Regions from separate parts of the Sphingomonas sp. 179-A 2A2 NHS genome, predicted to be linked through region 2. Evidence: predicted binding sites of a transcription regulator. Region 2 holds the regulator's gene; the other holds the start of a gene.
What was found. The regulator LexA, encoded in region 2, represses DNA repair genes until DNA is damaged. The targets are predictions, from matches to a motif close to GTTCCNCNCTTGTTCT.
Positions count from the first base shown of each region.

Region 1: the regulator LexA is predicted to act here: its motif matches at 2,382-2,397, upstream of recA (recombinase RecA).

Region 1 covers NZ_JBIQDE010000002.1:341,717-346,534, reverse strand. The annotation lists gene ACH0AE_RS04865 (glutathione S-transferase family protein) at 1-100, opposite strand, end outside; gene ACH0AE_RS04860 (trans-aconitate 2-methyltransferase) at 97-942, opposite strand; gene recA (recombinase RecA) at 1,234-2,307, opposite strand; gene ACH0AE_RS04850 (lytic transglycosylase domain-containing protein) at 2,631-4,388, opposite strand; gene ACH0AE_RS04845 (uracil-DNA glycosylase family protein) at 4,424-4,818, opposite strand, start outside.
Region 2 covers NZ_JBIQDE010000003.1:517,367-522,184, reverse strand. The annotation lists partial or broken gene ACH0AE_RS08865 (ComEC/Rec2 family competence protein) at 1-1,487, shown strand, start outside; gene lexA (transcriptional repressor LexA) at 2,071-2,730, opposite strand; gene ACH0AE_RS08855 (molybdopterin molybdotransferase MoeA) at 2,787-3,971, opposite strand; gene moaC (cyclic pyranopterin monophosphate synthase MoaC) at 4,058-4,525, opposite strand; gene trpC (indole-3-glycerol phosphate synthase TrpC) at 4,531-4,818, opposite strand, start outside.

The DNA of each region.
Region 1 (4,818 bases), on a different contig from region 2:
CGCGCTCATAACGCTTGATCTCGTAGGGCAGGCCCAGTTCCTCGAGCATCCACAGCACGCGCTGCGACCGGGAATCCTCGAGGTGGTGGACGATGATCATTGGCCTCTCCCGCTAACGCGCGCCGTGACCAGCCAGGCGGCAGCGGGAAAGTCGAGCGCATTCCCCCTCACCTGCTCAGCCAGAACGGCGTGCAATCGGGACAGTAACGCCGGACGATCGGCATCGGATGCCTCGGCGATGGTGCGGGAGACCGGGCCGATGCGCTGGAAGAAGCTGGCGCCGTCCGCTGCCGGATCGGGGCCGGCGCCGGCGTGATAGGCATAATCGGCGGCGACGATCGACGGATCGTCAAAGCCCGCGCCGGTCAGGATGCGGCGGATCACAGCGGGATCGGCGAAGGCGAACGGGCCCGGCGCATAATCGCCGGGCGGATCAAGGCGACCGCCGATCGCGGCGATCGTTCGTGAGGCCCATGCATTCTCCTGCGAGGAGCGGAAGCAGGAGAACACGAGCGGAGCGCGGGATTTCAACGCAGCCGCGATCCCGCGGAAGGCGCCGATCGGATCGTCGAAGAACATGACGCCGTGGCGCGACACGGCGAGATCGAAGGGCTGATGCGCCTGAAGCGCCTCAGGAACGGCACCGACAGCGAAGGATAGGTTGGGCAAACCTTCTTCGGCGGCGCGGCTGCGCGCGACGTCTATCAGCGGGGCTGACAGGTCGACGCCATATACGTCGAGCTGCGGCCTTGCGGCGGCCAGGGACAGACTGGTCGCCCCGGCGCCGCATCCAAGATCGGCCACGCGGCCTTGCGTGGGAGCGACGGCAAGGATCGCCGCGTCCAGCTGCCTGGCGAGATCGGCGAAGCTCCGATCGGTACGGCGCCACTCGGCTGCCCAGACGTCACCGACGCGTGCTTGCCAGTCGGGTGCAGTGGTCATCGGCGCTCCTTCTTCGTCGCGGATGCGGGGATGGTAGCAGATTGCCGACCGCCTGCATGCAACGCGAATGTTGAGGAAGTTGAGGCTCTGGCGCGTTTTTTCGCACGCGTGCGCGAGACCGATGACTGTGCGTGTTGGAGCGAATGTTGAGGAAGTTGAGGCGCTGGCGCTTTTTTCTCCAACAGATGCAGTTCCCCACGACGTGCGAAGGGCCGGCACCTTGCGGTACCGGCCCCTCGTCGATGCTGGATCAGCGGCGCTGGACATGGCCGGCCGGCAATTGACGATTGATCAGACGTCATCCTCGTCGGTCTGGCCGGCCATCAGTTCCTCGCCGAGGCCTTCCTGACGCGCACGGATCTGGCGTTCCAGCCGCTCCGCGACTTCGGGATTGTCGCGCAAATAGCCCTTCGAATTCTCACGGCCCTGTCCGATGCGGATCGAATCATAGCTGAACCAGGAACCCGACTTCTCGACGAGCCCGGCCTTCACACCGAGATCGATCATCTCGCCGAGCTTCGAGATGCCTTCACCGAACATGATGTCGAACTCGACCTGCTTGAACGGCGGGGCGACCTTGTTCTTGACGACCTTCACGCGCGTCTGGTTGCCGGTCGCTTCCTCGCGATCCTTGACCGAGCCGATGCGGCGCACGTCGAGACGCACCGAGGCGTAGAACTTCAGCGCGTTGCCGCCGGTCGTCGTTTCAGGCGAGCCGTACATCACCCCGATCTTCATGCGGATCTGGTTGATGAAGATGACGAGACAGTTCGACCGGCTGATCGTGCCGGTAAGCTTGCGCAGCGCCTGGCTCATCAGGCGAGCCTGGAGACCGACATGGCTGTCGCCCATCTCGCCCTCGATCTCGGCGCGCGGCACCAGCGCGGCGACCGAATCGACAACGAGAACGTCGATCGCGTTGGAGCGCACGAGCGTGTCGACGATCTCCAGTGCCTGCTCACCGGTGTCCGGCTGCGAGACGATCAGTTCGTCGATGTTGACGCCCAGCTTCTTCGCATAAGCAGGATCGAGCGCGTGCTCGGCATCGACGAAGGCCGCCATGCCGCCTGCCTTCTGCGCCTCTGCGATGGCGTGGAGCGCCAGCGTCGTCTTGCCCGAGGATTCCGGACCGAAGATCTCGACGATACGGCCCTTGGGAAGACCGCCGACGCCAAGCGCGATGTCGAGCCCGAGGCTGCCGGTGGAGACCACCTCGACCTTCATCGTTTCCTTCTGGCCGAGCTTCATCGCCGAGCCCTTGCCGAAGGCGCGGTCAATCTGCGCCAGGGCGGCGTCCAGCGCCTTCTGACGATCGGAGTTCGCGCTTGCCATGTTGTTGGGGATCACCTTGAGATTGGCGGCCATTGGGAAGCCCTTTCGCTAGAGCAAGCGCGCGAACCGTTCAACGCGTGAACTTCGTGTATCTTGTTTGTTCCATCGGAACAAGAGGCGAACGAAGTTATTTGCGATAGGTGTGGGAAGGCAGCAGCGGGACCCCGGATCAAGTCCAGGGTGACGGCGCGGGTGTGGCTGAGGCAAGTCGGGTCGATGGGCGAGATGGCGCATGGGCGCACGCCCCTCGACGTTGCTCCGGCCGAACGGACGGGAATGCGAACGAGGACGCGGGAGCCGTGGACGCGAACGGGCGGGCGCTGCGGCTCGTGCCGGGCAGCGCCCCTGCCCCGTTCTTACTGCGCGCTCGTGAGCGTCGTGCGGGAAGCCGGGGCCACCGTGGCGTTGGAAGCGATGGTGTTCGCAGGGGCGCGCGCCGCCATGCGGATCGCGGGCTCGCCCTTCATGCCCGGGAAGCGTGGCCACATGCCCTGGGCGAGTGCCGAGCGGCTGACAGAGTTCTCGCGGCCGGTCTGGCCTTCGTACATCCAGTAATTGCGCAGCACCGTCACGACATAGCCGCGGGTCTCCCAATAAGGGATGCTCTCGATGTAAAGCAGCGGATCGCCATTGTCGCGAACGAGCGAGTTCCATTCGCCAACCGGCTTGGGTCCGGCATTATAGGCGGCGATCACCTTGGGCAGCAGGCCCTGGGTCAGCCCCATGTCGCGAAGCCGCTCAAGATGGCGCTGGCCAATGTCGATATTGGTCGAGGGTCGGGTGAGCGCCGTCTTGTCGACAGTGACGCCGCGCTCGCGCATGTAATCGGTCGCGGCGGCGGGCATGATCTGCATCAGGCCATAGGCGCCCGCGGGCGAGACGACCTTGTTGCGGAAGCCCGATTCCTGCAGCGTGTGCGCGTACACCAGTGCCTTGTCGACGCGCCACCCGGTATCCGGCGTCCAGTTCGGCGTCGGGTAGCGCGTATCGGCGGTGGCGACGAACCCTTCCGGGCAATTGTGCGCGAGCCAGACGACGCTTGCCGGCAGGTTCATCTGCTCGGTGACACGCACGAGACTGGCGAATTCGGCTTTCGGGCCGATCTTCGCCTGCTGGCGGATGACGGTGTCGGCGGCGCCCTCCTCGCCGATCTCGATCAGGGCAGCGGCGACGCGGATGTTCGGGCGACGCTCAAGGCTGGCCCAGTCGCTGGTCACCTTCTGCGGCTTCACCGCGGCGGTGCGCATCCCGAGCGCCTGACGGGCGAGCTGGCCGTAGAAGGTCTCGCCATATTGGGCGGCATTCTTGAGCCGTGCCTCGATCCGGTCCGGGCGGCCGCAGACCATGTCGGAGCGGCTTGCCCAGTAGAGGCCGGCGGCGCGCATGTCGGTGTCCCCGGCGCGGGCGGAGACCGCCTCGAAGCCTTCACCGGCGGCGGCGCAATCGTTCTGGCGCCAGGCAGCGAGGGCCGACGTCCAGCGGCCGTGAGTGGCCCAATCGCCCTGCCCGCGCGAGGCCTTGTCACCGACGCGACGAGCATCGGCATCGAGCCCCTGGAGGAAATAGATCCATGCGACGCGCGATTGCCATTCGGTCTGCGCCTCCGGCGTCAGCCCGCTGGTGGAATCGAGCAGGGATTCGGCCTCGCGGCCCATGTCGCCCTTCACATAGGGCTGCATCTTCAGCGCAAGATCGGCGGCGATCGCATCGCTGCGCGTCGCCTTGGCGCGAACGCGGGTGGGCGCGCCATTCTGCCACACGAGGCGCTGCGCGACCGGGAGCGCAGGCAGCTCCTCCGCGCCGCGCATCTTGGCGAGGCGCGCGATCGCCTCCGCCTGCGGCAGTTCCGGCGCTTCAGTGAGGAGGCGCACCAGCGGCTCAAGCTCGACGCGGGGCGAGCCCTTGGCGGTGTACAGCTCGGCGCGGGCGTAATTGTGCAAGGGCCCGGGCGCCATGGAATCGAGGCCGATCTGCGCATCCTGCCAGCGGCTTTCGCGGATCGCGGTGAAGACGGCGCGATATTGCGTGCGCTGCTCCGCGGTCAGCTGGTTCGGGATCACCGGCTTGGCCGACGCCTCGCGCGCGGGCTCGGCCGAGGCCAGCACCGGCGTCATCGCGGCGAGCGATGCTGCGGTCAGCAACTTCCGGATCACTTCGTTTCCCCCGTTTTCCCGGCGATCAGCATTTGCAGGTTCCTCCACGCCTCTGCCTTGAGCGCGGGCCGCTCCACCAACATGCGCGGGTGGAAGCTCGCGATGGCTTCGGTCGTTTTCCCGTTGCTGTGGTTAAGTACCTGTAAATGATGACTGGCTGCCATGACGTTCGCCGACAGGATCGCACGGCTCGCCGCATCACCGAGCACCAGAAGCCGTTTCGGCGCAACGAGCGCGACATGGTGACGGGCGATCTCGCCGAGCCGCGCCTCCATGTCGCGCGGCAGCCGGCCGACGGCCGGGCGCGCGGCGCAGACGCTGGCGAGGTGGACATCGGCACGGCTGCGGCCGATCGCAGCGAGCATCCGATCAAACAGGCGACCGGCACTGC
Region 2 (4,818 bases):
TTCAAACCGCGCGGGCGCGGGTGGAGGCTTGGCTGGAGGCGGAGCGCGACCAGCTCGCCCTGTGGCTGCCGGTGGCGCTTGGCGCTGGCGTGGCGGCGTGGTTCGTGTTGCCGGATCGGGGCGCGTGGCAGGCGGTGCTGCTCGGCTGCGCGTCGCTTGCGTGCGTCGCGCTGGCCTTGGGGCGGGGCGGGCGTGCCGCCCGGGCGGTCGCGATCGGCAGCATGATGATGGCGCTGGGGCTGGCGCTCGTCTGGTTCCGGGCAGAACGGGCCGCTGCGCCGGTGCTGACGCGGCCGGCGATCGTCGCGCTGACGGCGCGGGTGGCGCGGGTGCAGCGGATACCGGCACGCGCGCTGGTGCGGCTGCAGCTTGGCGACCTGAAGTTGGGCGAGGGCGCACCGGCGACGCGGCCGGCGCGGATCCGGCTGAACGTGGCGGAGAAGGATGTGCCGGCCGGGCTGGTGCCCGGCGCGATCATTGCCGTGAGGGCGCGGCTGATGCCGCCACCGCCGCCCGCGGTGCCGGGCGCCTATGACTTTGCGCGGGTCGCGTGGTTCGATTCTATCGGCGCGACCGGGCGGGCGCTGGGCCCACCGCGGATACTGAGCGCCGGCGACACGGCCGAGCCGCTGCGCGCGCGGCTGTCACGGCACATCCAGGCGCGGCTGGAGGGGAGCGCTGGCGGGATCGCGGCGGCGCTGGCGACGGGGGATACCGGCGGCATCGCGGCGGAGGATCAGGAAGCGATGCGCCGCTCGGGCCTCGCGCACCTGTTGTCGGTGAGCGGACTGCACATCACCGCGGTGGTGGGGCTCACCATGGTGATCGCGATGCGGCTGCTGGCGCTCAACATGCGGTTGGCGCTGACAGGCCGGGTGCCGCTGATCGCGGCCGCCGTCGCGGCCGGGGCGGCGGTCGGCTACACCTTGCTGACGGGGAGCGAGGTGCCGACGATCCGAAGCTGCATCGCCGCGCTGCTGGTGCTCGCCGCGATGGCGCTGGGGCGCGAGGCGCTGACGTTGCGGCTGGTGGCGACAGGCGCGGTGGTGGTGCTTCTGCTGTGGCCCGAGTCGCTCGCCGGGCCAAGCTTCCAGCTGTCGTTCGCGGCGGTCACGGCGATCATCGCGCTCGCCGAGCATCCGCGGGTGCGGCAGTGGTTCGGCCCGCGCGAGGAAGGCTGGGCGGCGCGGATGCTGCGCGGCGGGGGATCCCTGCTGCTGACGGGCATCGCGGTGGAGATCGCGCTGATGCCGATCGCGGTGTTCCATTTCCACAAGGCGGGGATCTACGGCGCGCTGGCCAATATCGTCGCAATCCCGCTGACGACGTTCGTGGTGATGCCACTGGAGGCAATGGCGCTGGCGCTGGACGGTGTGGGGCTTGGCGGGCCGGTATGGTGGCTGGCGGGGCAGGCGCTGGCGCTGCTGCTGGGACTTGCGCGGGTGACGGCGGAGGCGCCGGGCGCGGTCGCTGCCTTGCCCGCCATGCCGCGCGGCGCCTTTGGATTGATGGTCGCGGGCGGATTGTGGCTGGCACTGTGGCGGACGAACATGCGCCGGATTGGCGCGATACCGGTGGCGATCGGTGCGCTATGGGCGCTGATGGTGCCCGCGCCGGACCTGTTGGTAACGGGGGACGGACGGCACGTCGGGATCCGGTTGCCGGACGGCCGGGTCGCGCTGCTGCGTGATCGCGCGGGCGATTATGCGCGCGACATGCTGGCGGAGAATGGCGGCAGCGACGTGGAGCCGGTGCTGCTGTCCGAACAGTCAGCTGCGCAGTGCAGCCGCGACCTTTGCCGCGTCGACCTGGCCGCGGGTGAGCGCAGCTGGCGCATCCTTGCGACGCGGAGCGCGTACCTAGTGCCGGCGGGCGAACTGATCGAGGCGTGCCTGGCCGCGGACGTGGTGATCAGCGAGCGTCGGCTGCCGCGGCGGTGCCAGCCGCGCTGGCTACGCCTAGATCGCGAGACGCTGGCGAAAACCGGCGGGGTCGCCGTCACGCTGGCGACCGGGAGTGTCATGACGGTTCAACGGCCCGGAGACACGCACCCCTGGGTGATGGCGGCGATCAGGAATAGCGGCGAAGGATTCCCGCGAGCTTACCCTGCACGCGCACCTGCGCCGGGGCGTAGCGCTGCGGATCATAAGCGCGGTTCGCCGGATCGAGCCGGATCATCGCCCCCTCGCGACGGAAATATTTAAGCGTCGCTTCGCTGTCCTCGATCAGCGCAACCACGATCTCGCCGTCGCGGGCCACGTCCTGCTTGCGGATCAGCGCGAAATCGCCGTCGAGAATGCCGGCCTCGACCATCGAGTCACCAGCGACCTCGAGCGCGAAATGCTCACCCGAGCCAAGCAGCGCAGCGGGGACGGGGAGCGAGGACGCACCCTCCATCGCCTCGATCGGCACACCGGCGGCAATGCGGCCGTGCAGCGGCACTTCGATGACGTCGTTGGCGGGTTCGGGCACGGCGGGCCGGGCGGCCGGTGCGGGCGCCTTCTTCGCGTCCAGACGCTCGGGCATCTTGAGCACTTCGAGCGCGCGCGCACGGTTCGGCAGGCGACGTAGGAAGCCGCGTTCCTCCAGCGCCGAGATCAGGCGGTGGACGCCGGACTTCGACTTGAGGTCGAGCGCCTCCTTCATTTCCTCGAACGAGGGCGACACGCCGGTGTCGACCAGCCGGTCGTTGATGAAACAGATCAGCTCGTGCTGCTTTTTCGTAAGCATCGCATCGCCTCCGCCGCGAACAGACGAAGAACCTTTATGGAACGTTCCTCAATGCGTCAAGCGATCATCAGGATTTCTGCCGAGTCGCCGCGTTCCCGCGCCGGATCGTGCGGTGGGCGGACGATCAGGCAGCCGGCCCGGGCAAGCGTGAGCAGCATGGAACTGTCCTGGATGGCGGCGACGAATGCCTCGCCATCGACCAGCGCGGCGCGCATGTAATCGGTGCGCGGGCCGTTCGGCGGCAGCGCTTCGCCAAGCGTGGCGCGGGTGGTGAGCGGCAGCGGCTGCGCGGCGCCCGCGAGGCGCGCGATCAGCGGCTTCACGAACAGTAGCGCGGTGACGAAGGCGGAGACCGGATTGCCCGGCAGGCCAAGTACCGCCATGGCGCCGCGGCGGCCGGCCATCAGCGGCTTGCCGGGGCGAAGCGCTACGCGCCAGAAGTCGATGCTGGCCCCAGCTGCGATCAGGGCCGGGCGCACCAGATCGTGATCGCCGACCGAGGCACCGCCGGTGGTGACGAGCAGGTCCGCGTCGACGGAGGCGAAGGCGTCGGTGAGCACGTCCAGTCGATCGGGGAGAATGCCGAGGTCGATAATGTCCGCCGGCAGATCGGCGAGCAAAGCGCGGATCAGCAGGCGATTGGATTCGGGAAGGGCATCGGCGCGGGCAGCAGTGCCGGGATCGACCAGCTCGTCGCCCGTCGCGGCAATGGCCACCCGCACGCGGCGATGCACCGCGACGTCACCGACACCGCCGGTCGCAGCGACGGCGAGGCGCGCAGGGACGAGGCGTTCGCCCGCCGCCGCCAAGGTGTCGCCTTGCGTGAAATCGAGGCCGCGACGGCGGACGTTGCCGCCGAGCTTAAGCGGCCCTTCGCCATCGAGCATCAGCTGGTCGCCGTCCCGCGCTGCCTCTTCCTGCACCATGACCGTGTCGGCGCCGTCCGGCAGTGCCGCACCGGTGAAGATGCGCACCGCTTCGCCCACCGCCACCTTGCCCTCGAACGGGCGGCCGGCGGCACTTTCACCGATCACGCGCCACGGGCCCGGGAGATCGGCGAAGCGCAGTGCATAGCCATCCATCGCGGACAGATCGCGTGCGGGCTGGGTGCGCTGCGCCACCAGCGGGGCCGCAGCCCAGCGGCCGATTGCCCGGGTGATCGGCAGCGTCTCGATCGAGACGGGGGTGACGCTGGCGAGCAGACGCGCTTGCGCTTCGGCCACGGGAAGCAATTCGCTCATGGTGCGGGAGTGGCAGATTACGGGAGGCGGCGACAGGGTGTTCGTTGCCCGCTGGGCGCTAAGGCCGAGCCGGGGGCGAGGCGGGATCAGGCGGTGAAGTCGCCCGACTTCCCGCCCGTCTTGCGCAGCAGCCGGATGCCCTCGATCGTCATCCGCTTATCGAGCGCCTTCGCCATGTCGTAGACGGTGAGGAGCGCCGTGGAGACGGCTGTGAGCGCCTCCATCTCCACGCCGGTGCGCCCGGCCGTGGCCACGGTTGCGGTGGCGACGACCCCCTCCGGCTGGACGGTGAGATCGATCGAGACCTTGGTGAGCGGCAGCGGATGGCAGAGCGGGATCAACTCGCTGGTGCGCTTCGCGGCCATGATGCCGGCCACGCGGGCAACGGCAAGCACGTCGCCCTTGGCCACGGCACCGTCGGCGATCGCCTGTGCTGCCTCGGCCGACATGATGATGCGACCCTCGGCCACCGCCTCACGCACGGTCTCGCTCTTGCCGCCGACATCGACCATCCGCGCGGCGCCGGCGTCATCGAGATGGGTGAGGCCGCTCATCGCCGTTAGCCGACCAGCGCGCGGGTGGCGGCGGCGACATCGTCCTGCCGCATCAGCGACTCGCCGATCAGGAAGCAGCGCACACCATGCTCCGCCATCGCATCGAGATCGGCGCGGGTGTTGAGGCCGCTTTCGGCGACGAAGGTGCAGCCTGCCGGCGCCTGACCGACGAGTTCATAGGTGCGTTCGAAGCTGACCGAGAAATCGCGCAGGTTTCGGTTGTTGACGCCGATCAGCCGCGACTTGAGGCTGAGCGCGCGTTCGAGCTCGTCTGCGTCATGCACTTCGACCAG